Regions from separate parts of the Variovorax sp. Soil_C_19 genome, predicted to be linked through region 2. Evidence: riboswitches for the same ligand, from Rfam matches in the RefSeq annotation. Region 2 holds a riboswitch; the other holds the start of a gene.
What was found. A riboswitch is a leader RNA that binds a small molecule or an ion and turns the genes downstream of it on or off. The one in region 2 is predicted to bind glycine.

Region 1 (11,977 bases), on a different contig from region 2:
TCGACACAGGCGCCGCGCAGATGTTGACACGAACCCCCACCCAGTCGCTGACAGGGCAATTGGCCGACCGGCTGGCGGAGCGCATCCGCACACGGCTGCTGCCGCCCGGTGCGCGCCTGCCTTCGGTGCGCGAATGCGCGCGCCAGCAGGGCGTGAGCCCCTACACCGTGGTCGCCGCCTACGACCAGCTGCTGGCGCAGGGGCTGATCGAGGCGCGCCGCCAGCGCGGCTTCTATGTGCGCGATGCGGGGCCCGCCCAGGACGCCCGCTCGGCCAGCGTGGCGCCGAGGGTCATGCAGATGATGGGATCGCGCGTGCCGGCCGACGCGAGCTCGCTGATCCGCAGCATGTTCCACCGGCCGAGCGACAAGCCGCAGCCCGGCATGGGCGTGTTTCCGCCCGACTGGATGGCCTCGACCTTCATGCCGACGGCAGTGCGCCGCATGACCAACACCGCGGCGCTGCAGGAACTCTCGCTGCAATACGGCGAACCGTCGGGCGATGCCGCGCTGCGACGCAGCCTGTCGAACCGGCTCGTCGGCATCAACGTGCCCGCGGCGCCCGACCAGATCGTGACGACGGTGGGCGCCACGCATGCGCTCGACATCGTGAGCCGCACTCTGCTGCGCGCGGGCGATCCGGTGATGGTCGAGGAGCCCGGATGGGCGCTCGAGTTTGCGCGGCTCGAGGCGATGGGCATGCGCATTCTTCCGGTGCCGCGCCGCGCCGACGGGCCCGACCTCGAGGTGATGGCCCAGTACTGCGCGCTGCACAGCCCCAAGCTCTTCGTGAGCGTGAGCGTGCTGCACAACCCGACCGGCTACAGCCTCACGCCGGGCAGCGCGCACCGGATTCTGAAGCTCGCCAACGAGCACGACTTCCACATCGTCGAGGACGACACCTACAGCCACCTCGCGCCCGAGCATGCGACGCGGCTCTGCGCGCTAGACGGGTTGCAGCGCACCATCTACGTCAGCGGCTTCGCGAAGATCCTCGCGCCCAACTGGCGCATCGGCTATCTCGCGGCCTCGGCCGAGCTGAAGGATCGGCTGCTCGAGACCAAGCTGCTGGCCACGCTGACCACGCCCACGCTGTTCGAGCGGGCCTTGTCGTGGTGCATCGACCAGGGCCAGCTGCGTCGGCATTCGGAGCGTGTGCGCATCCGTCTCGACGGGGCACGCGGGCGCGCGGTGAAGCTTGCGATGGCGCACGGCTGCCGCTTCGCGTCGGAGCCCGCGGGGCTGTTCGGCTGGGTCGACACGGGCGTCGACACCGACGCGCTCACGCAGCGCATGCTCGACCAAGGCTACCTGCTGGCGCCGGGTTCGCTGTTCCATGCGCGGCGTCCCCCGAGCACGCTGATGCGCATCAATTTCGCGACCTCGCAGGATGCGGCCTTCTGGAAGGTGTTCAGCAAGGTGCGCGCGGAGCTTTGACCCGTGCGCAACGCTTGTCCGCGCGGGCGAAAAGGCCGTGCGTTGGAGTAAGCTGGCACCACAGGACAACCCCTTCGGAGACCGCCTCATGAGCAACGCCAGCCAGCCCTTCGATTTCAGCCAGTTCGTCCCCGGGTTCGACTTTCTGAAGAACCTCGCCGGGGGCGGCGCAAACCCGGCGGCCGCCCCCGGGCTGCCGAGCCTGGCGAGCTGGGTGGCGCCCACGCTGAGCGTGGAAGAACTCGACAAGCGCATCCAGGAACTCAAGACGGTGCAGTACTGGCTCGAGCAGAACGGCCATGCGCTGAAGGCCACGGTCCAGGCGCTGGAGGTGCAGAAGATGACGCTCTCGACTCTGCGCGGCATGAACGTGCGCATGGAGGACATCGCGAGCGCCTTCTCGAAACAGGCGGCCGCGGAACCCGCTGCCGCCGTGCCCCGGTCGGTAGCGGCAGAGCCTGCGGCGGGGGCCGATGAAGCGCCGGCGCCCGGCGTGGTCGATCCGATGCAGTGGTGGGGCTCGCTGACCGAGCAGTTCCAGCAGATCGCGAACTCGGCGCTGCAGGACGCGGCCCAGCTCAAGGTGCCCGCCATGGCGCAACCGATGGCCGATGCGGTCGGCAAGGCCATGCGCGGCAGCCCGTCCGCAACAACGCAGAAACCCGCCGCCAGGACGGCCGCTGCGAAGAAAACCCCACCCAAAAAGACGCCCACCGCCACGCGCAAGCGAACCACCGGCGGGCGTTGATCTCTTACATGCTCTCCTTCGAGAAAAAGAACGGAAGGCACGCACCATGAAACTGTTTCCTTCCGGCCACGCCACCCATCCGCAATGGCGCATGGCCGCCGGCCTCGTGCTGGCGCAGCTGCGCGCGCAGATGGCGCTGCCCGAATACGCCCCGTCGCCGACGCTCGGCCTGCTCTACATCACCGATCACTACGCCTCGGACGCGCAGGAGATCCTCGATCACCTGAGTGCCGAGCTGCCCGAAGTGACCGACTGGTCGGGCACGGTCGGCGTCGGCGTGGCGGCCAACAACGCCGAGTACTTCGACGAGCCCGGCCTGAGCCTCATGCTGTGCGCGCTGCCGAGCGACCAGTACCGCGTGTTCTCGGGCGTCGCGCCGCTCGGCAGCTCGGAAATGAGCGGTTTCGAGGCCCATACCGCGCTCGTGCATGCAGACCCCGCGACACCCGACTTGCCCGAACTGATCGGTGAAATGGCGGGCCGCACCGACACCGGCTACCTGTTCGGCGGGCTGTCGTCGGGCCGGGCCGGCGCGCTGCAGTTCGCGGTCGGCGGCAACGGCAACATCCGCGGCCATGGCGCCGCGGGCGGCGTGTTCTCGGGCGGGATGTCGGGCGTGGTGTTCGGCGAGGGCGTGCGGCTGGTGTCGCGCGTCACGCAGGGCTGCCAGCCGCTGCGCGCGGGGGCCGGGCGCGAGCGCGTGATCACCGAGGCCGACGGCAACCTGCTGCTCAAACTCGACGGCGAGCCGGCGCTCGACGTGCTGCTGGCGGAGCTGCAGGTGTCGCTCGAACGGCCGCAGGAGGCCATCGACGCGGTGCGCAACACGCTGGTGGGCCTGGCCGATGCGGGCAGCGACGGCATCCGCCGTACCGGCGACCTGGGCGCCGACGTGCTGGTGCGTCACATCATCGGGCTCGATCCGACGCGCCGCGGCGTGGCGATCGCCGACGTGGCCGAAGCCGGCATGCGGCTGAGCTTCTGCCGCCGCAACGCGCAGGCCGCGCGTGCGGACCTGATGCGCATCTGCGCCGAGATCCGCGAAGAGCTCGAGCCCGAGGAGCAGACGCTGGCCACCGCGCGCGCCGTGGCGGCCGGGGAGGCCGAGGCCGCGCCGCATCCGGCACGCCGCATCGCCGGCGCGGTGTACGTGAGCTGCTCGGGGCGCGGCGGTCCGCATTTCGGCGCACCCGGCGCCGAGCTGCAGATCGTGCGGCATGCGCTCGGCGACGTGCCGCTGGTCGGTTTCTTCGCGGCCGGCGAGATCGCGCGGCACCGGCTGTATGGGTACACCGGCGTGCTGACGGTGTTTGCGGCCGCCGACTGAACGCCGAAGTCCGTGTTCGGTCGGCCCTGGCTCAGCCCACGGCCGCCGCCATGACCCCGTGCGCCGGCCGCGGCATTCCCGTGAACGCGAAATCGACTTCGGGCGCGAGCCCGGTCACGATGCGCGCGATCGATTTGCCCGATCCGCAGGCATGCGTCCAGCCCAGCGTGCCGTGGCCGGTGTTGAGGTACAGGTTCGGCAGCTTCGTCTTGCCGATCATCGGTACGTTGCTCGGCGTCGCGGGGCGCAGGCCGGTCCAGAACTGCGCTTGTGTGGTGTCGCCGGCGCCGGGGAACAGTTCTTCGACGCGCCGCACGATGGCCTCGCAGCGCACGCGGTTCAGGTCGCGGTCGTAGCCGTTGAGTTCGGCCGTGCCCGCAATGCGCAGGCGGTCGCCCCCCTCGGCGCCCGGCGAGGTGTAGCGCGAGAACACGAGCTTGAATTCGTCGTCGGTGAGCGAGACCTGGTGCGCCTTCGAGGCGTCCTTGACCGGCAGCGTCACCGAGTAGCCCTTGGCCGGATAGATCGGCAGGCGGATGCCGAGCGGTGCCGCGACGAGCGGGCTCAGCGAGCCCATCGCGAGCACGAACGCATCGCCGCCGATGCGCTGGAAGCGGCCTTCGGGGTCGGTCGCCTCGACATGGTCGAGCCGGCCGCCGGCCTCGCGCAGCGCGGTCACCGTGTGGCTCATGAGGAACTTCACCCCGGCCGCTGCGGCGAGCCTGGCGAGTTCGCGCGCAAAGAGGTTCGCATCGCCCGACTCGTCTTCCGCGGTGTAGGTGGCGCCGGCCAGCTTCGGCCGGATGTGCGCGAGCGCGGGCTCGATGGCCACGGCCTCGTCGGCCGAGATCACCTGCCGCTCGCAGCCCAGCGCGCGCATCTGCTTGGCCGGCGCGAGGGCGGCATCGAACTCCTTCTGGGTCGTGTAGAAGTGCAGGATGCCTTGCGTGCGCTGGTCGTACGCCAGACTGGTGTCGCGGCGCAGCTGCTGCAGCACCTCGCGGCTGTAGGTGCCCAGCCGCACGATCTGCTCGATGTTGTGCCGGGTGCGCGCCGGTGTGCATTCGCGCAGGAACTGCAGGCCCCAGAGCCACTGGCGCATGTCGGCGCGCACGCGGAACAGCAGCGGTGCGTCTTCCTTGCCGAGCCACTGCAGCACCTTGAGCGGGGCGCCCGGATTGGCCCACGGTTCGGCATGGCTGACGGAGATCTGCCCGCCATTGGCGAAGCTGGTTTCTGCGGCCGGCGTGGCCTGCCGGTCGATCACGGTCACATCGTGGCCGAGCTGTTGAAGGTAATAAGCCGAGGTCACGCCGAGCAGGCCGGCGCCAAGAACGATCACGCGCATTTCAGGTACTTCTTTCGAGGTGCGCTTGGATGGCGGCGGGGTCGCTGTGCTTTGCATAGCGAGCAACCGGACGATCGCCGTCCAAGTTGCCGCTCCCCCTGTCCTCGGTACCTGAGAGATTCACCCGCTGCGCCCGCAGCGGGTTTGCTCCTTCGGCGCGTCACGCGGGGTGACGTCTCTCCAGACGGCGTGTCAGTTGGTGCAGTACAGGCCTCTTCGGCCGACCTGAGCGTTTATGGGAGTTTGCGCCTTCGGTGGGACAACGCATGTTGTCCGCTCTCCTGCAGTGGCGCGATTGTATGCGGGCGGCATGATCGCCCTGGCCCGATGGGATAATCGCCTGTTCAATCGCCGGGTGGCGATCGTTCCATTTCAGCAGGGGACTCCATGATCCTGGTAACCGGCGGCGCCGGCTTCATCGGCGCCAATTTCGTACTCGACTGGCTCGCGCAGAGCGATGAACCGGTCGTCAACCTCGACAAGCTGACCTACGCGGGCAACCTCGAGACGCTCGCCTCCCTCAAGGGCGATGCCCGGCACATCTTCGTGCAGGGCGACATCGGCGACAGCGCGCTCCTCGATCGCCTGCTGGCCGAACACAAGGTCCGCGCGGTGGTCAACTTCGCCGCCGAATCGCATGTGGACCGCTCGATCCACGGCCCCGAGGACTTCGTGCAGACCAACGTGCTCGGCACCTTCCGGCTGCTCGAGTCGGTGCGCGGCCATTGGAACGCGCTGCCGGCCGACCAGAAGGCCGCGTTCCGCTTCCTGCACGTGTCGACCGACGAGGTCTATGGCTCGCTCTCGAAGACCGATCCCGCCTTCACCGAAGACAACAAGTACGAGCCCAACAGCCCGTATTCGGCCAGCAAGGCCGCGAGCGACCACCTTGTGCGCGCCTGGCACCATACCTACGGCCTGCCGGTGGTCACCACCAACTGCTCGAACAACTACGGGCCGTTCCACTTTCCCGAGAAGCTGATCCCGCTGATGATCGTCAATGCACTCGCCGGCAAGCCGCTGCCGGTGTATGGCGACGGCATGCAGGTACGCGACTGGCTCTACGTGAAAGACCACTGCAGCGCCATCCGCCGCGTGCTCGAAGCCGGCCGACTCGGCGAGACCTACAACGTAGGCGGCTGGAACGAGAAGCCCAACATCGAGATCGTCAACACGGTGTGTGCGCTGCTCGACGAACTGCGCCCGCGCGCGGACGGCAAGCCCTACAAGGAGCAGATCAGCTACGTCACCGACCGTCCCGGCCATGACCGGCGCTATGCCATCGACGCGCGCAAGCTCGAGCGCGAGCTCGGCTGGAAGCCGGCCGAGACCTTCGACACCGGCATCCGCAAGACCGTCGAGTGGTACCTGGCCAACGGCGAATGGGTGCGCAACGTGCAAAGCGGCGCCTACCGCGAATGGGTCGAGAAGCAGTACGACACGAAGGACGCTGCATGAAGCTGCTGTTGCTGGGCAAGGGCGGACAGGTCGGCTGGGAGCTGCAGCGCAGCCTGGCGCCGCTGGGCGAACTCGTCGCGCTCGACTTCGACAGCACCGAGCTTCACGCCGACTTCAGCCGGCCCGAGCAACTCGCCGAGACGGTGCGCAAGGTGCGACCCGATGTCATAGTGAATGCGGCGGCGCACACGGCCGTCGACAAGGCCGAAAGCGAGCCCGAGTTCGCGCGCAAGCTCAACGCCACCTCGCCGGGCGTCGTGGCTGAGGCGGCGCAACAGGTTGGGGCGCTGATGGTGCATTACTCGACCGACTACGTCTTCGACGGCAGCGGCAGCACGCCCTGGAAGGAAGACGATGCGACCGGCCCCTTGAGCGTGTATGGCCGCACCAAGCTCGAAGGCGAGCAGCTGGTGGCCGCACACTGCGCGAGGCACCTGATCTTCCGCACCAGTTGGGTGTATGCGGCGCGCGGCGGCAACTTTGCCAAGACCATGCTGCGCCTGGCCAAGGAGCGCGACAAGCTGACCGTCATCGACGACCAGTTCGGCGCGCCGACCGGCGCGGAGCTGCTGGCCGACCTGACCGCGCATGCGATCCGCGCGACCTTGCAGGACCCCGCCAAGGCGGGCCTCTATCACGCGGTGGCTGGTGGCGTCACCACCTGGCATGGCTATGCGCGTTTCGTCATCGAGCAAGCGAAGGCGGCCGGCGTCGAGCTGAAGGCGGGGCCCGATGCGGTCGACCCCGTGCCCACGAGCGCCTTCCCCACGCCCGCCAGGCGTCCGCACAACTCGCGCCTCGACACCACGAAGCTGCAATCGACCTTCGGCCTGCGGCTGCCGCCATGGCAGGACGGCGTGGCACGCATGCTGCGCGAGACGCTCTGAACACAAGAAAAGGGAAAGAAGACCCAACAATGACCACGACGACAAAACGCAAGGGCATCATCCTGGCCGGCGGCTCCGGCACCCGCCTGCATCCCGCCACGCTCGCGATGAGCAAGCAGCTGCTGCCGGTGTACGACAAGCCGATGATCTACTACCCGCTGAGCACGCTGATGCTCGGCGGCATGCGCGACATCCTCATCATCAGCACGCCGCAGGACACGCCTCGTTTCCAGCAGTTGCTGGGCGACGGCAGCCAATGGGGCCTGAACCTGCAGTACGCGGTGCAGCCCAGCCCCGATGGTCTGGCGCAGGCGTTCATCATCGGCGAGAAGTTCGTGGCCAACGAGGCGAGCGCGCTGGTGCTGGGCGACAACATCTTCTACGGGCATGACCTCGCGCATCTGCTCTCCGGTGCCGATGCCAAGGACAAGGGCGCGACCGTCTTCGCCTACCACGTGCAGGATCCTGAGCGGTACGGCGTGGTGGCCTTCGACGCCGAGGGCAAGGCCAGCAGCATCGAAGAGAAGCCGGCCAAGCCCAAGAGCAGCTACGCCGTGACGGGCCTGTACTTCTACGACAACCAGGTGGTTGACATCGCCAAGGCCGTGAAGCCGAGCGCGCGCGGCGAGCTGGAGATCACGGCGGTCAACCAGGCCTACCTCGACATTGGCCAGCTCAACGTGCAGATCATGCAGCGCGGCTATGCCTGGCTCGATACCGGCACGCACGAGAGCTTGCTGGAGGCGGGGCAGTTCATCGCGACGCTCGAGCATCGGCAGGGGTTGAAGATCGCGTGCCCCGAAGAGATCGCCTGGCGCAACGGGTTCATCGACCGCGAGCAGCTCGCGCGACTCGCAGCGCCGCTGCAGAAGAATGGCTACGGCAAATACCTGAACCACCTGTTGGCCGAGGAGGTGCGCTCGTGAAAGCAACGCCCACCGCGATTCCGGAGGTGCTGGTCATCGAGCCGAAGGTGTTCGGCGATGCGCGCGGCTTCTTCTACGAGAGCTTCAACGGCAAGGCGTTCGACGAGGCCGTCGGGCGGCACGTCGAGTTCGTCCAGGACAACCATTCGCGCTCGGCCAAGGGGGTGCTGCGCGGGTTGCACTACCAGATCCAGCAGCCGCAGGGAAAGCTGGTGCGTGTGGTTCGGGGCGCGGTGTTCGATGTGGCGGTGGACATCCGCAAGTCGTCGCCGACCTTCGGCAAGTGGGTGGGTGTGGAGCTCAGCGAAGACAACCACAGGCAGTTGTGGGTGCCTGAGGGGTTCGCACACGGGTTCCTGGTGCTGAGCGAGACGGCGGAGTTTCTGTACAAGACCACGGATTACTACGCACCGGCGCATGAGCGTGCGATCGTCTGGAACGATCCGGACCTGGCAATCGAGTGGCCCGACGTCGGCCTCGCCCCGCAACTCTCGGCCAAGGATCAGGCCGCATCGAGGTTCGAGCGGGCCGAAGTCTTCAGCTGACGACAGCGTTTGCCGCGCTGGCCTTTGCCGCCAGAAGCATTCGCGCGAGCGTTTCTTCGAGTTCCGGCTCTTCCAGCGAAGCCCCGTGTCGGGCCAGCAAAGCTTGCAATTTGGAAGGGTCGCCGCAAAGGCGGTGGACTTCGTTGGCTCTGACGAACGCTGGATTGACCTCGAGACGGGGATTGTGCGAAGTCATCCGGGCAAGGGTCTCGACCACCTGCCGCAGAGAATGTGGGCGACCGGAGCAGATGTTGTAGGCCTCCCCGGGCTCACCGTAAGCGATCAGCAGCAAGTAGGCGTCGCAGACCATCTGTACGTCGTTGAACTCGCGCTCCACATCGAGATTGCCCAAGGCGATCGACGGCGAGCGTGCGGCAAAGTGCAGTGCCAGCTTCGGAATCAGGAAGTGGTCGTCTTGTCCCGGGCCGGTGTAGTTGAAGGGGCGCGTGATCACCAGATTCAGGCGATCACGATACGTCCTCGCCATGCACTCCATGGCCAGCTTGCTCGTGCCATAGTGGTTCACCGGTGCCGGCAACTGCTCTTCGCGAATGGGCGACTGCGCCGTGTTGCCGTAGATGTTGGCACTGCTGGCCAGAAGAACCCGGGTCGGAGGTGCCGGCAACTGCACCAGCGCATTCAACAAGTTGGTGGTGCCGACGACATTGACCGCGTAGAAGGCGGCATCGTTGGCGTGCCCGACGAAGCTGATGGCAGCCAGATGCACGACGGCTTCGGGCGCAATCTGCAGCACTTCCTCAAGCACGGAGTCACTCTGCGTCAGGTCGGATTCCAGAGGGCAGATCGTGTGGCCCGCTGCAACGGCCCGTTCGGCAAAAAGGCGGCCGGTGAATCCGTGGGCGCCGGTCAGCAGGATTCTCAAAACGAGAAGCCCTGGGTGTTGCGGCGGATGTCGGCCTCGACCATCATCTGGCAGAGTTGCTCGAGCGTGGTGGCCGGCTCCCATCCGAGTTTGGCCTTCGCCTTGGCGGGGTTGCCGATCAGCAGTTCCACTTCGGCCGGGCGATAGAACTTGGGATTGATGCGCATCGCGGTCTTGCCCGTGGAGACGTCGACGGCCGTCTCGGCTTCCCCGCTACCCTTGAATTCCACCGTGATACCTGCGCCCTTGAACGCCATCTGCACGAAGTCCCGCACCGTCTCGGTGCGATTGGTGGCGAGCACGTAGGTGTCGGGTTCGTCGATCTGCAGCATGCGCCACATGCCTTCGACGTATTCCTTGGCAAAACCCCAATCGCGCTTGGCGTCGAGGTTGCCCAGTTCGAGCACGTCGAGTTTGCCGAGCTTGATCTTCGCTACGCTGTCGGTGATCTTGCGCGTCACGAACTCTCGTCCGCGCAGCGGGCTTTCGTGGTTGAACAGAATGCCGCTGCAGCCGAAGATGTCGTAGCTCTCGCGGTAGTTGATCGTCATCCAGTGTGCGTACAGCTTGGCAACGCCGTAGGGGCTGCGTGGATAGAAAGGCGTTTCTTCCACCTGGGGGATAGCTTGAACTTTCCCGAACATTTCGGAAGTCGATGCCTGGTAGAAGCGTATCTTGGGGTTGACCAAGCGAATGGCTTCCAGCAGATGCAGTGCGCCGATACCCGTGATATGCGCGGTTGCGGCTGGTTGGTTAAAGCTCACCCCCACGAAGCTCTGCGCTGCGAGGTTGTAGACCTCATCCGGGTTGGCATCTTTTAGCAGCGTGATCGAGCTGCCCAGGTCCGTGAGATCGTATTCAACGAGATGCAGATCCGGATTGTCCTGAACTCCAAGCTCTTCGAGCCGCCAGAAGTTGACGGAACTCGTGCGACGGTAGGTGCCGTAGACCACATAGCCCTTGGACAACAATAGTTCTGCCAAATAGGCTCCGTCCTGGCCGGTTACGCCCGTGACAACTGCGCGTTTTTTCATCGGGATTCTCTTTCTACTGAATGACTGGACGGCGCAGATCGCTCTTGCGGTGCGCATATAGGGTTGGTTTCATTAGCTGCCCAAGAGCGCAGACTTGAATTCTTCGGCACTCTGTTGCCACGTCAAATACGGCATTGTCTCCGAGCGCGGGTGCCGATCCTGCCTGAAGAGCGCGAGCCATTGGATCAGGGCAGCAGCAAGATCCTCACTCGTCATGCCATCAAAGTAGAACGCATGATCCGCCGCGACCTCCCTGAAGACTGGCAAGTCTCGCACCACGATGGGAAGTTTGTGCATCGCTGCTTCGATCAAAGGCAAGCCGAATCCTTCACCCTCGGATGCAAGAAGCAGGCAGTCGCAAGTGTTGTAAAGCTGCTCCAAGTGAGCGTCACTGAGGCTCTCGAGCCAAAACAACTGCTTATCGCGCTGGGGGTGCTGTCTCAGGCGTGTGACGAGCGCGTCGACCATCCACCCTTTCTTGCCGACGATGACGAGGTTGGCTTGATGTCCCTCACGCCAAAGCTGCTCGAAGGCGCCAAGGGCTTGTTCGTGGCCCTTGCGAGGCTCGATCGTGCCCACCATTAGAAAGCTCGGAGACGATGTTGTAATCGAGGCGAGTGGCGGGGGTTGCTCGGTCACAGGCATGTCCGTAGGGAGCGATGAAGAAGAAATGTCTGCACCGAGGCGGAACGTGCGCACCTTGAGCCCTGCGGCGAGTCGTTCGGGCGAATGCGCCGACAGCCATGCAGTGAACTCAGCAGCCACAGCCTTCGAGATGGCAAGCACCCCATCGCTCTGCGCGACGGCGGTCAACCAGCGTTCGTGCACCTCCTTGGCGCCTTGGAGGAACCGGTGCTCCAGCAACATCGGCAAGAGGTCGTAGATCACAAATTTCACTTGGACGCCGATTTGCCGCAGTTCCTGGAAAAAACTGGTCTGCTCCGGGACGATGTGCGGCTGCAGGTCGAGGCCGACGAAGACATCACATTCTCTGGCGTCGATGGGCGCATCTTGCAGGGGCTCGTGCGAACAGCCCAGGAGCCGCAGCGAGAAATTGCGAGCGTAGCTGTAGCCGCGCTGGCCTCTCAAGGCGTAAACCGGCTCGATGCGGTATCCCTCTGGCGGACTCTCGAACAGTGCTCGCAATAAAGACTTCACCAAACGCTGAATGCCGCTTTGCCGGTCCTTTTGCGCCAGCTCCGACACATCGATGAAGAGTTGGCGTTTGGGCGCGGGAAGCGGCAAAGCGCGCGCGATGCTGCGAGCTGATTCAATCAGGCTACTTTCGGAAAGAGCGGGATCAGCGGCAATGGACCTGATCAAGCCCGCGCGCCCATTTGCGGCTTCGACAGCGAATACTTCAATGGCTTCGCAATAGGCGCGCG
Region 2 (11,977 bases):
CCTCGGCGCGCTCGACGATCTTCTGCGTGTCGTCGCCGGTGTGGATCGTCAGCGAATCGAACGCGGTGGCATTGACCACTTCGCGGCCCATCTGCGCGAAGCCTTGCGCGAGGATCGCGGTGAGCGCGGCCACGCGCTGCGCGATGCGCGTAAGGCCGTCGGGTCCGTGGTAGACGGCGTACATGCTCGCCACCACGGCCGGCAGCACCTGCGCGGTGCAGATGTTGGACGTGGCCTTCTCGCGCCGGATGTGCTGCTCGCGCGTTTGCAGCGCGAGGCGGTAGGCCGGACGCCCGTGCGCATCGACGCTCACGCCGACCAGCCGGCCGGGCAGCGAGCGCTTGAATTCGTCACGGCAGGCCAGGTAGGCCGCGTGCGGGCCGCCGTTGCACATCGGCATGCCGAAGCGCTGCGTGGTGCCGCAGACGATGTCGGCGTCCCATTCGCCGGGCGGCGCGAGGAGCGTGAGCGCGAGCAGGTCGGCGGCCACGCAGAAGGCGGCGTCGCACTGGTGGGCATGGCCCGCGAGCGGGCGCAGGTCGTGCACATGGCCGGTGGTGGCCGGGTACTGCGCGAGCACGCCGAAGAAGTCGCAGCTCGCCATCAGGTGCGGCAGCGTCTCGGACGCCGTGCTCACCTTCACTTCGATGCCCAGCGGCGCGGCACGCGTGCGGATGACCTCGATCGTCTGCGGATGGCAGTCGCCCGAGACCAGGAACACGTTGCTCTTGCTCTTGACGCTGCGCCGGGCGAGCGTCATGGCCTCGGCCGCGGCCGTGGCCTCGTCGAGCATGGAGGCGTTGGCGATGGCCATGCCCGTCAGGTCGCACACCATCGTTTGGAAATTGAGCAGGGCCTCCATGCGCCCTTGCGAGATCTCGGCCTGGTAGGGCGTGTAGGCGGTGTACCAGGCGGGGTTCTCGAGCACGTTGCGCAGGATCACGCCGGGCGTGTGGGTGCCGTAGTAGCCCTGGCCGATGAAGCTCTTGCACACCTTGTTCTTCGCCGCGATGGCCTTCATCTCGGCCAGCGCGTCCGCTTCGCTGGCGGGCGCCGGCAGCCGCATCGGGCGGGCGCGGCGAATCGCCGCGGGCACGATGCCGTCGATGAGCTCCGCACGCGTGGCCGAGCCGATCACCGGCAGCATGCGCGCTTCGTCGGCCGCATCGATGCCGATGTGGCGGGCGAGGAATTCCTCGGCATTCTCGAGTTCTTGCAGGGAGGGGAGGGAAGGGGTGGGCATGGCGGTGTCGGGGGGAAAAGGCAAGGGCGGGGCTGCCGGACGCGTCGCGTGCGGCCAGCCCGTCTTCAGCGGTGCATCAGGACTCGGCTGCGAACTGGTCGTAGGAGGCGGCGTCGAGCAGCGCGTCGAGCTGCGCAGGTTCGCTGAGCTTGACCTTGAAGAACCAGCCCGCGGCCAGCGGGTCGCTGTTGGCGAGCGAAGGATCGGCGCGCAGCGCCTCGTTCACTTCGGTGATCTCGCCCGACACGGGCATGAACACGTCGGCCGCGGCCTTCACCGATTCGACGACACCGGCCACTTCGCCCTGCGCGAAGGTCTTGCCCACGTCGGGCAGGTCGACGAACACCACGTCGCCGAGCGCATCCTGCGCATGCACGGTGATGCCGACGGTGGCCGCGTCGCCTTCGGCCGAGACCCATTCGTGGTCCTTGGTGTACTTGATGGTCATGTGAAAAAACTCCTCGTGGAAAAAATGAAATGCCGAGCTCAGCCGCGGTAGTAGCGCGTGGGCACGAAAGGCATGGCCGAGACTTCCATCGGAACGGGCTTGCCCCGCACGATGGCCTGCACGCGCGTGCCGGGCTCGGCGAAGGCCATGGCCACGTAGCCCATCGCGACCGGGCGGTCGGCCGTGGGGCCGAGCAGGCCGCTCGTCACGAGGCCTATGTCCTGGCCCTCGAACGATTGCAGCACCGTGCCGTCGCGCACCGGTATGCGCTCGAGCGCCACCAGGCCAACGCGCTTGCGCGTGAGCGTGTCGTGGTCGGTGCGGCCGGCCGCGCCCGACGTGGCCGATGCCAACTGCGCCAGCACCCGGGCCGCGCCCGGGAAGCCGCCTTCGCGCGCGCCGCCCGCGCGGCGCACCTTCTGGATCGCCCAGTTGAGCGAGGCCTCGACCGGCGTGGTGGTGGTGTCGATATCGTTGCCGTAAAGGCACAGGCCGGCCTCGAGCCGCAGCGAATTGCGCGCGCCCAGGCCGATCGGCTTGACCTCGGCCTGGGTGAGCAGCAGGCGGGCCAGGGCGTCGGCGTCACGGCCGGCGACCGAGATCTCGAAGCCGTCTTCGCCGGTGTAGCCGCTGCGCGTGACGAAGGCTGGAATGCCGCCGATCTGCACTGCGCCGCCGGTCATGAACACGAAGCGCTCGGCGCCGGGCGAGAGCCTTGCGAGCACCGCGGCGGCCTGCGGCCCCTGCAGCGCGAGCAGCGCGTGGTCGGGCAGGGGCTGCACCTCGCAGCGTGCGCCGATCTTCTGCTGGATGTGCGCGATGTCGGCCATCTTGCAGGCGCCGTTGACGATCACGAAGAGCGAGCCGTGCCCCTCGTTGAAGAACATCAGGTCGTCGAGGATGCCGCCTTCGTCGTTCAGCAGCAGGCCGTAGCGCTGCTTGCCCGGGGCCAGGTCGATCACGTCGACCGGCATCAGCGTCTCGAAGGCGGCGGCGGCGTCGGGCCCGACCAGGCGCAACTGGCCCATGTGCGAGATATCGAACAGCCCGGCCTGCTCGCGCGTATGGCGGTGCTCGGCCATCAGGCCGGCGGGGTACTGCACCGGCATCGAATAGCCGGCGAACGGCACCATGCGGGCGCCGAGCTCGACGTGCAGGTCGTGCAGCGGGGTCTTGAGCAATGGTTGTTGTTGGTCAGCGGAAGCAGCCACGGGGCACTCTCCAAAGGGGCAGTCGAATTCCATGGCGCAAGCCATGGGCCACCCCTGCTGTCCGCTTTACCTGAGAGATTCGCCCCACGATCGGGGTTTGCTCCTTCGGTGGGCCGTCGCCGCAAACGCGCGCTGCAACGGCCTCTCTCCAGCAAGGAAGCGACGGCGTTCGCTGTCGCTGTGTCAGTCCTTTTGCCTGAGCGTTCGGGGGTTCCCTGCGCCTTCGGCGGCCTCGCGTGGCGAAGCTCTCTCCTGACCCGGCGAGTGTAGTGGATCGCGCTGCGGGCCGGCCGCGCGGGACGGCGGCAGTTCCGCACGCAGATGGTCGAGAAAGGCGCTGACGCCCTGTGGCAGCGTGCGTCCGGCGAGGGTCTGGACCTCGACGGCGCGGCCGTTCATGCCGCGCTCGCGGATCGGTGCGGCATGCAGCTCGCCGCGCCGCGCACGGTCGCGCACCGTCACCTCGCCCGAAATCGACAGGCCGCCGCCGTGCAGCACGAAGTTGGTGAGCGACTCGAAATGGTTGCTGACCAGCACCGGGTCGAACACCAGCCGCCGCTGGCTGCAGCCGATGTCGAACAACTGGCGCACCGTGTTGTCGCGCTCTGGCAGGGCGATCGGATGCGGATGCATCTGCGCCAGCGTGACGGTGGAAAAGCGCGCGAGCGGATGGTCGGGCCGCATGATCGCGTGGACGGGCGCCGCCTGCATGTGCTGCACCTGGATGTCGCGCTCGGCAGCCCGGCTGTAGGTGAGGCCGATGTCCACGTCGCCATTGCGCACCGCCGCGGTTACCTGGGCCGGCGCCACCACGCGGAGGTGGAACAGGATGCCAGGGTGGCGGGCACGGAATTCGGCCATCGCGCCGGGCAGGAACTCGATGGCGAAGCCGGACGAACTGGCCAGGCGCACCAGGCCCCGGCGCAGACCCTGCAGCGCCTGGATGTCGGACACCACGCGGTCGGCCTCCATCGCGCCGCGGCGCGCATGCGCGGCCAGCAGTTCGCCGGCGGCGCTGGGCGCCATGCCGCGCGCGTGCCGCTCGAACAGCGGCACGCCGAGCAGTTCTTCCAATGCCGCCACCTGCCGGCTTACGGCCGAGGGCGACACGCTGAGCCGCGAGGCGGCCTCGCTCACGGAGCCGCTGCGAACCACCTCGAGAAAGTAGCGCAGCGCCGTGTCCTGCAGTCGGTCGGACAGCATCGAAAACCTTCCTAGGTTTGCGTAAAACGCAACGATTCTTGCAACAAACGGCGATTGTCGTATGGCTGGCGGGCGCTTATTCTGACTTCGTCCCGTCATTTTTCCGCAGGAGAGGCATGCACAAACCCCGATCGGCCACGCCGGCGCCGGTGGCTTCGGCCATCGTGGAACTCAGCGCCACAGCGCTTTCGCATGCCATCCATTCGCGCGAGGTCTCGTGCGTCGAAGTGCTCGATGCCTACCTGGCGCAGATCGACCGGCTCAATCCGGTGGTCAATGCCATCGTGGCGCACGCCGACCGCGATGCGCTGCACGCCCAGGCCCGCGAGCGCGACGACCAACTGGGGCAGGGCCGCAGCCTGGGGCCGATGCATGGCTTCCCGCAGGCGCCGAAGGACATCATGCCCGTGGCCGGCATGGTCACCACGCGCGGCTCGCCGATCTTCCGTGGCCAGGTCACGCCGGCCGACGCGGTGGTGTTCGAACGCATGCGTGCCGGCGGCGCGCTGTTCGTCGGCCGCACCAACACGCCCGAGTTCGGGCTCGGCGGCCACACCTACAACCCGGTGTACGGCGCCACGCGCAACGCCTTCGACCCGGCCCGCTCGGCAGGCGGCAGCAGCGGCGGCGCCGGCGTGGCGGTGGCGCTGCGCATGCTGCCGGTGGCCGACGGCTCCGACATGATGGGATCGCTGCGCACGCCGGCGGCCTTCAACAACGTGTATGGCCTGCGCACCTCGATCGGCTGCGTGCCGCACGGTCCCACCGAAGAGGTCTTCTTCCAGCAATTCAGCGTCGCCGGTCCGATGGCGCGCAACATCCCCGACCTGGCCATGCTGCTGGCCGTGCAGGCCGGTTTCGACGCCCGGCTGCCGCTCACGCACCGACAGGCGAAGGGCAGCGACTTCCTGCAACCGCTGGCGCGCGACTTCCGCGGCACGCGCATCGGCTGGCTCGGCGACCTGGGCGGCCATCTGCCCACCGAGCCCGGCGTGCTCGACACCTGCGCCGCGGCGCTGCGGCATTTCGAGGCGGCCGGCTGCAGCGTCGAGGCGGTGCTGCCGGCCTTCGACCTCGAGCAGTTGTGGCGCGCCTGGATCGACCTGCGCAGCTTTGCGGTGGCGGGCGCCAATGCCGCGCTCTACCATGACCCGGCACGGCGCGCGCTGCTCAAGCCCGAGGCGGTGTGGGAGATCGAGCGCGGCCTGCAGCTGAGCGGCATGCAGGTGTATGACGCCGCGCGCACGCGCTCGGCCTGGTACCAGGCACTGCGCGGGCTGTTCGCGCAGTTCGACTTCCTCGTGATGCCATCGGCGCAGGTGTTCCCCTTCGACCTGGTGCTCGACTGGCCGCACGAGGTGGGCGGCCGCGCGATGGACACCTACCACCGCTGGATGCAGGCAGTGGTTCCCGCCACCATGGCCGGCCTGCCGGCACTGGCGGCGCCCGCCGGCTTCGGTGCCGGCGGCCTGCCTGCCGGCCTGCAGATCATCGGCCCGGTGCAGGCCGACGCGGCCGTGCTGCAGATCGGCCATGCCTACGACGAGGCCAGCGGTCACGCACGGGTGCGAAGCCCCTTGCTCGGCTGACCGCCGTCTCGCCTCTTCCGTTTTTCTTGCCTGCCAACTGGAGCTTTGCACCGCCATGTCTCTCCGTCGTTCCCGTTTCCTCTCCCTTGCGTTCGTCGCTGCCGCGGCATGCGCGGTGCCCGCGATGGCGCTGGCCCAGCAGGGCTTTCCCGATCGTCCGATCAAGCTGGTGGTGCCCTATTCGCCGGGCGGCGCGACCGACATCCTCGGCCGGCTGATGGCCAACGCGATGGGCGAGAAGCTCGGGCAGCCGATCGTGGTCGAAAACCGCCCCGGTGCGTCTACGGTCGTCGCGGCCTCGCTGGTGGCCAAGGCGCCCGCCGACGGCTACACGCTGCTGCTGGGCGCCAGCACCACGCTCACGCTGAACCCGGCGATCCGCCCGAACCTTCCGTATGACCCGCTCGCGAGCTTCACGCCGCTCGGGTTGGTGGCCGACATGGGGCTGCTGCTGGTGGCCGGCAACGACACGCCGGGCAGTTCGCTCAAGGACATCGTGGCCCAGGCCAAGGCTGCGCCCGACAAGTTCTCGTACGGTAGCTTCGGCACCGGCTCGTCGGTGCATTTCGGCGGCGAGATGCTCAAGTCGGCGACCGGCATCCAGATGGTCCATGTGCCGTACAACGGCAGTTCACCGAGCCTCACGGCGCTGATGGGCGGACAGGTGCAGGTGGCGGTGGACACGGTGGTCGCGTCGGCGCCGCTCGTCAAGGCCGGGCGCATCCGGCCGATCGCCGCGCTCGGCGCGAAACGCCTGGCGCTGCTGCCCGACGTGCCGACGATGGCAGAGAGCGGCTATCCCGGGTTCGACATGAGCACCTGGTTCGCGCTGCTGGCGCCTGCGGGACTGCCCGCGCCCGTGCAGGCGAAGCTCGAGGCAGCGCTGGCCGCGAGCATGCGCGAGCCCGGCTTCCAGAAGAAGCTCGTCGAGATGGGGCTCACGCCGGCATGGGGCCCGGCCAGTGCGGTGCGCGAGCGCGTCGAGCGCGAGCTCCCGAAGATGCGGGCCGTGGCCGCGCAGGCCAACATCCAGGTCGACTGAGCAGGGTCTCCGACGCCCGCCGACGACCGGTTCAATGAACGGCCTGTGCTGCCGACGGCAGCAATTTTTCAATGCGCTCGCGCAGCGACTCGGCCCGCTCCGCGCCCGCGGTCTTCTCGACCTCGGCCAGCATCAATGCCGCGATCTCCAGCATCGCCTCGCGGTCGCGCGCCTCGCGCAGCGCGTCGCGCATCTGCAGCGCGAACGCCGGATCGCGCCGCACGAACATGCGCTCGCAGATGTCGAACAGGAACATCCGCGTGGTGGCGAGGGAGCGCTTGCCGTCGAAGGTGTCGGCGGCGTTGCCGGGCGCAGCGGCGGGCGGTGCGATGAGGGCGGCAGGCGCGGGAAACTGCAGGTAGCCGCGGTGCGCGAGCGCCTGCAGCGCCTGCTCGGCGTCGCCGCGGCTCGCGAACAGCGGGGCGAAGTCGCTCAGCGAGCGACGGCCGTCGGCCATCAGCAGCAGCGCGCGTTCGCGCTGCGTCAGGGTGCGCTGGCCGCCCCGGAGTTCGTCGCGTGCCTTGTCGGTCTTGATGGGGAACATGGCGCAACAGCCCTGGAATTCGAGGGCTGAAGCATCGCGGCGCGCGGTGACATCTTGATGAAGCTTTTGCCTTACATGGCGAAGGCTTCGGCGGCGCCCGGACTCAGCCCGCGGTTTCGCGGCGGATGAGCCAGCGGTCGTCCACGCGCTGGAACTCGAGCGTCTTGCGGCTCGTGTCGTTCAGCGCATCGGCGCGGTAGGTCTGCTTGAAGTGCGCGGTGGCGGTGGTGCCATGGATGCTGATGACGAGGTCGTCGACACCCACCTCGATGCGCGACTTGCCCTCGATGCGCTTGCGCCGGTCGGCTTCCCAGCCGCGGCGGTCGAGCTTGCCGCTCGGCACCGCCTCCGGCGCATAGACGGCGAAGTAGCGGTCCAGGTCCTTGGCGGCCCAGGCGGCGGCCCAGGCGCGCACCGCGGCATCGACTTCGGCGATGGCGGTGCCGGCCGTCGTGGGGGGAGATTCCGCCGCTGCAGAAGCAGCCCTGGCAGTCGGTGCCGGTGCGGCCGACGCCGCCGAGGCCTCGGGCCGAAACGCCACGTACCCCGTAAATCGCCAGCGCTTGCCCTCATCGAGCGAAAAGCTGAGCTTCTCGGAACCCGCCTTGCCATCGGCCAGCAGCGTGACGAACTCTACGTTGGCATAGGTGCCGGCGGGCAGGTCCTGCAGGCTGCCGTCGGCGCTGGTGGTGCGGCGCGTCACGCTCTGCCAGTCGCGCTGCTTCACGGCGCCGAGCGTCTGGCGCGCCTTGCGCGTGGTGTCGACGAAGGCGGCGCGCGGCACGCGCGACTTGAGCACGCGTGATGCGTTGTCCCACAGCGGCCCGAAGCGGTCTTCATCCAGCTGGCGCAGGGTGGCGTGCGCCCCTTGCAGCAGTTCGTCGGCCGACCGGCCCGCAGGGAGCTTGTCGGCCGCCGCGGCGCCAAGGGCGGCGGCTGCAAGAACCCAGCCGGCGAGAAGCTGCGTCGAGATGCGATGCATGGTGTCGTTCCCCCCTGTTTTCTTGTACGTGTGCGCGCAGGTCAGCGTGCGTACATCAGGTCGCGCACCGACAGCGAGATCCAGGGCACGTAGGTGATCACCATCAGGCACACCATGATCACCAGCACGAAGGGAATCAGGTGCTTCACTATTCGGTCGAGCGAGATGCGCGCCACGGTGCAGGCCGCGAACAGGTTCACGCCAAAGGGCGGCGTGATCATGCCGAGTGCGAGGTTCACCACCATGATGAGCCCGAAGTGCACCGGGTCGACCCCGAAGTGCATCGCCACCGGCGCAAGGATCGGTGCGAGCACGATGATCGCCGCGCTGGTCTCGATGAACATGCCGATGAGGAACAGCGCCGCATTCACGCCCAGCAGGAACATCGTCGGCGACTTGAGCACTTCCTCGAGCCAATGGCCGATCGCATCGGGCACGCCCGCACGCGTGATCAGGAACGCGAACAGGCCCGCGTTGGCGATGATGAACATGATCACCGCCGACGAGAGCACTGACTTGCGCAGGATGCCGAACAGGTCGCTCGGCTTGATCTCGCGGTAGATCACCACGCCCACGACGAGCGCATAGAACACGGCGACCGCCGAGGCTTCGGTGGGCGTGAAGATGCCGCCGTAGATGCCGCCCAGGATGATGACCGGCATCAAGAGCGCCCAGCCGGCCTGCAGCAGCGCGCGGCCGAAGGGCATGCGGCCCTCGCCGTCGCTCTTGCCCCAGCCCTTCCACTTGCAGAAGGCCCAGACGAACAGCATCAGCGCGCCGCTGATGAGCAGGCCGGGACCAACGCCTGCGATGAACAGCTCGCCGATCGACACTTCGGCGCTCACGCCGTAGAGGATCAGCGGAATCGACGGCGGGATGATCACGCCCAGCTCGGCGCTCGTGGCCTGCAGCGCCGCCGCATACGACGTGGGGTAGCCGTGCTTGATGAGCGCGGGGATCAGGATGGCGCCGATCGCGAAGGTGGTGGCCACCGACGAGCCCGACACCGCCGCGAAGATCATGCAGGTCAGCACGCAGGTCATCGGCAGGCCGCCCTGCACGCCGCCGACGATGCTCTTGGCGAACTCGACCAGCCGGCGCGAGATGCCGCCCGTTTCCATCAGGTTGCCCGCGAGGATGAAGAACGGGATGGCCGCGAGCGGAAACTTGTTGATCGAGTTGAAGATCTCCTTGGCGGAGATCAGCATGTGGGCGTTCGTCACCTGGATGCCGACGATCGACGCCAGGCCGATCGAGACGGCGACGGAAACCGACAGTGCGAAGCACAGCACCATCGTGGCAAGCATTGCGGAAGTCATTGCGCCGTCTCCAGTTCGAGCCGCTTCGGGTCGAGGTAGTTGCCGACGATGCCGAAGAGCGAGAACACCGCCCCCACGGGCAACGCCATGTAGGCCCAGATCATCGACAGGCTCTCGAGCCCGGCCATGCTCTGCACGCGGCCGCGGATCGCGTAGTCCCAGCCCCACCACAGGATGATGAGCATGAGCGCGAGCGCGGCCACGCTCACCGCCGCATCGAGCAGGCGGCGCATGCGCGGCGAGCTCCAGCGGTACAGCACGTCGACGCTCACCATCGCGCCCTGGCGAAACGCCATCGGAATGCCGAGGAACACCATCCAGATCAGGCTCACGCGGATCATGATCTCGCTCCATTCGGCGGGCTGCTCGAGCACGAAGCGGGTGACGATCTGGAACACGCCGAGCGAGGATGCCACCACGAGCATCACGCAGGCCAGGGCCATGGACACCATGGTGGTCCATCGCTCCACGCCGAGGAACATGGTTTTCATTTGAAAAAACTCTGACGGTAAAACAAAAACAGGAACGCCCGCCTGGCGTGGTGCCGGGCGGGCGCAGCCTTCAAGCAAGCGCCGGTCGGGGGCCGACGATCACTTGTAGTTGCGGATCTTGTCCAGGTTGGCCTTGCCGAAGTCCTTTTCGAACTGCGTGTTCACCGGTGCCAGCGCCGCCACGAACTTGGCCTTGTCGAGGTTCTCGATCACGGTCATGCCCTTGGCGCGCAGGTCGGCCACGCCCTTGGCGTCGTCTTCGTCCACGCGTGCGCGGTTGGCCTTGGTGCCTTCCTTGGCGGCTTCGAGGAAAGCCTGCTTGTCGGCGGCGCTGAGCTTGTCGAAGCTGGCCTTGTTCATCACGAAGATGCAGGGCGAATACACGTGGCCGGTGAGCGAGAGGTGCTTTTGCACCTGGTCGAACTTGGCCGAGATGATCACCGGCAGCGGGTTCTCCTGGCCGTCGACCGTGCCTTGCTGCAGCGCCGTGAACACTTCGGGGAAGGCCATCGGCGTGGTGACGATGCCGAAGCCCTTATAGGCGGCGATGTGCACCGGGTTTTCCATCGTGCGCATCTTCAGGCCCTTGAGGTCTTCCGGCGCCTTCACCTCGCGCTTGCTGTTGGTCATGTGGCGGAAGCCGTTCTCGGCCCATGCCAGCGCCTTGAAGCCCTTGGCCTCGAACTTGGTCAAGAGCTCCTGGCCGATCGGACCGTCGAGCACGGCGCGCGCATGCGCCTTGTCGCGGAACAGGAAGGGCACGTCGAGGATCTTGGTCTCGGGCACGAAGTTCGGCACCGGGCCGGTCGAGGAGAACGCGAGTTCCTGGGTGCCGAGCTGCACCGCCTCGATCGACTCGCGCTCGCCGCCGAGCGAGCCGTTGTAGAAGGTCTCGACCTTGTAGCGGCCATTGGTGCGCTTCGCCACTTCTTTCGCGAAGGTGTCGATGGCGACGCCCTGGTGCGAGTTCTGCGAGGTCGAGATGCTGATCTTCATGGTCGTCTGCGCGAAAGCGGCGCATGCCATGCCCAGGCCCAGAACCAGGCCGGCGGCCAGTCGGGTCAACTTCATTGTGTGTCTCCTCGGTTGGAAAAAAGAGTGGAAATCGGCCTTGAGACCGGTTTCACGCAAGCGGTGACTATGCACGAATAAGCAGTTTGACTGCGTCGGGATTTTCACGGACGTAGTTGCGGATCACCGCCTCGAAGTCGGCATCGGGCAGCAGCCCCAGGCCGCGGGCGCGCCGGGCCTCGATGTGGCCGGGCCAGGTCTTGACGATGCGCCGGATGGCCGGATCGGGCGTGCGGTCGAGCAGGTCGGTCGCAGCCTTACCGGCCACGCGTTCGAGCGCGGCGGCCATGTCGCCGACGGTGGTCGCGAGCGAGGGCAGGTTGAGCGCGGTGCGCGGTCCCCATTCGGCATCGCCCGCCTCGGCAGCGCGGATGATGCCCTCGATGGTGCGCGCGGGCGAGGCGATGGCCACCGGCGTCTCGTCGGGCACCGGGCACGCGGCGCGAAGGCCCGCGAGCGGCTCGCGGATCATGCCGCTGAAGAAGCCCGAGGCGGCGCCGTTGGGGCGCCCCGGACGCACACTCACCGTCATGAGCCGCACGCTGCGCCCGCGCACGAAACCCTTGCGCGTGTAGTCGGCCATCAACTGCTCGCCGATGAACTTCTGGATGCCGTAGCTGGTCTGCGGCGTGGGCAGCGTGTGGTCTTCGATGACCGGCGGCAGCGGCTGCTCGGGCGAATCGCCGAACACCGCGAGCGAGCTCGCGAACACCACCAGCGGCCGGGTGCCCAGCGCGCGCGCCTTTTCGAGCAGCGCATGCGTGGCCGCGAAGTTGCTGCGCATGCCGAGGTCGAAATCGGCCTCGCATTCGCCGCTGACCGCGGCGGCCAGAT

Region 1: another riboswitch for glycine. It lies ahead of AC3A6R_RS19895 (D-amino acid dehydrogenase); the one in region 2 lies ahead of gcvT (glycine cleavage system aminomethyltransferase GcvT).

The regions. Positions count from the first base shown of each region.
Region 1 is NZ_JBDGIV010000011.1:78,767-90,743, forward strand. It holds gene AC3A6R_RS19880 (aminotransferase-like domain-containing protein) at 21-1,436, shown strand; gene AC3A6R_RS19885 (PhaM family polyhydroxyalkanoate granule multifunctional regulatory protein) at 1,525-2,184, shown strand; gene AC3A6R_RS19890 (FIST signal transduction protein) at 2,231-3,511, shown strand; gene AC3A6R_RS19895 (D-amino acid dehydrogenase) at 3,543-4,859, opposite strand; glycine riboswitch at 4,948-5,053, opposite strand; glycine riboswitch at 5,057-5,153, opposite strand; gene rfbB (dTDP-glucose 4,6-dehydratase) at 5,247-6,317, shown strand; gene rfbD (dTDP-4-dehydrorhamnose reductase) at 6,314-7,204, shown strand; gene rfbA (glucose-1-phosphate thymidylyltransferase RfbA) at 7,234-8,130, shown strand; gene rfbC (dTDP-4-dehydrorhamnose 3,5-epimerase) at 8,127-8,675, shown strand; gene AC3A6R_RS19920 (GDP-mannose 4,6-dehydratase) at 8,668-9,558, opposite strand; gene gmd (GDP-mannose 4,6-dehydratase) at 9,555-10,592, opposite strand; gene AC3A6R_RS19930 (glycosyltransferase) at 10,665-11,977, opposite strand, start outside.
Region 2 is NZ_JBDGIV010000019.1:10,318-22,294, forward strand. It holds gene gcvP (aminomethyl-transferring glycine dehydrogenase) at 1-1,243, opposite strand, end outside; gene gcvH (glycine cleavage system protein GcvH) at 1,320-1,691, opposite strand; gene gcvT (glycine cleavage system aminomethyltransferase GcvT) at 1,730-2,902, opposite strand; glycine riboswitch at 2,950-3,064, opposite strand; glycine riboswitch at 3,077-3,167, opposite strand; partial or broken gene AC3A6R_RS24555 (LysR family transcriptional regulator) at 3,203-4,105, opposite strand; gene AC3A6R_RS24560 (amidase) at 4,222-5,694, shown strand; gene AC3A6R_RS24565 (Bug family tripartite tricarboxylate transporter substrate binding protein) at 5,750-6,736, shown strand; gene AC3A6R_RS24570 (hypothetical protein) at 6,768-7,280, opposite strand; gene AC3A6R_RS24575 (DUF4019 domain-containing protein) at 7,384-8,262, opposite strand; gene AC3A6R_RS24580 (TRAP transporter large permease) at 8,304-9,581, opposite strand; gene AC3A6R_RS24585 (TRAP transporter small permease) at 9,578-10,072, opposite strand; gene AC3A6R_RS24590 (TRAP transporter substrate-binding protein) at 10,172-11,143, opposite strand; gene denD (D-erythronate dehydrogenase) at 11,211-11,977, opposite strand, start outside.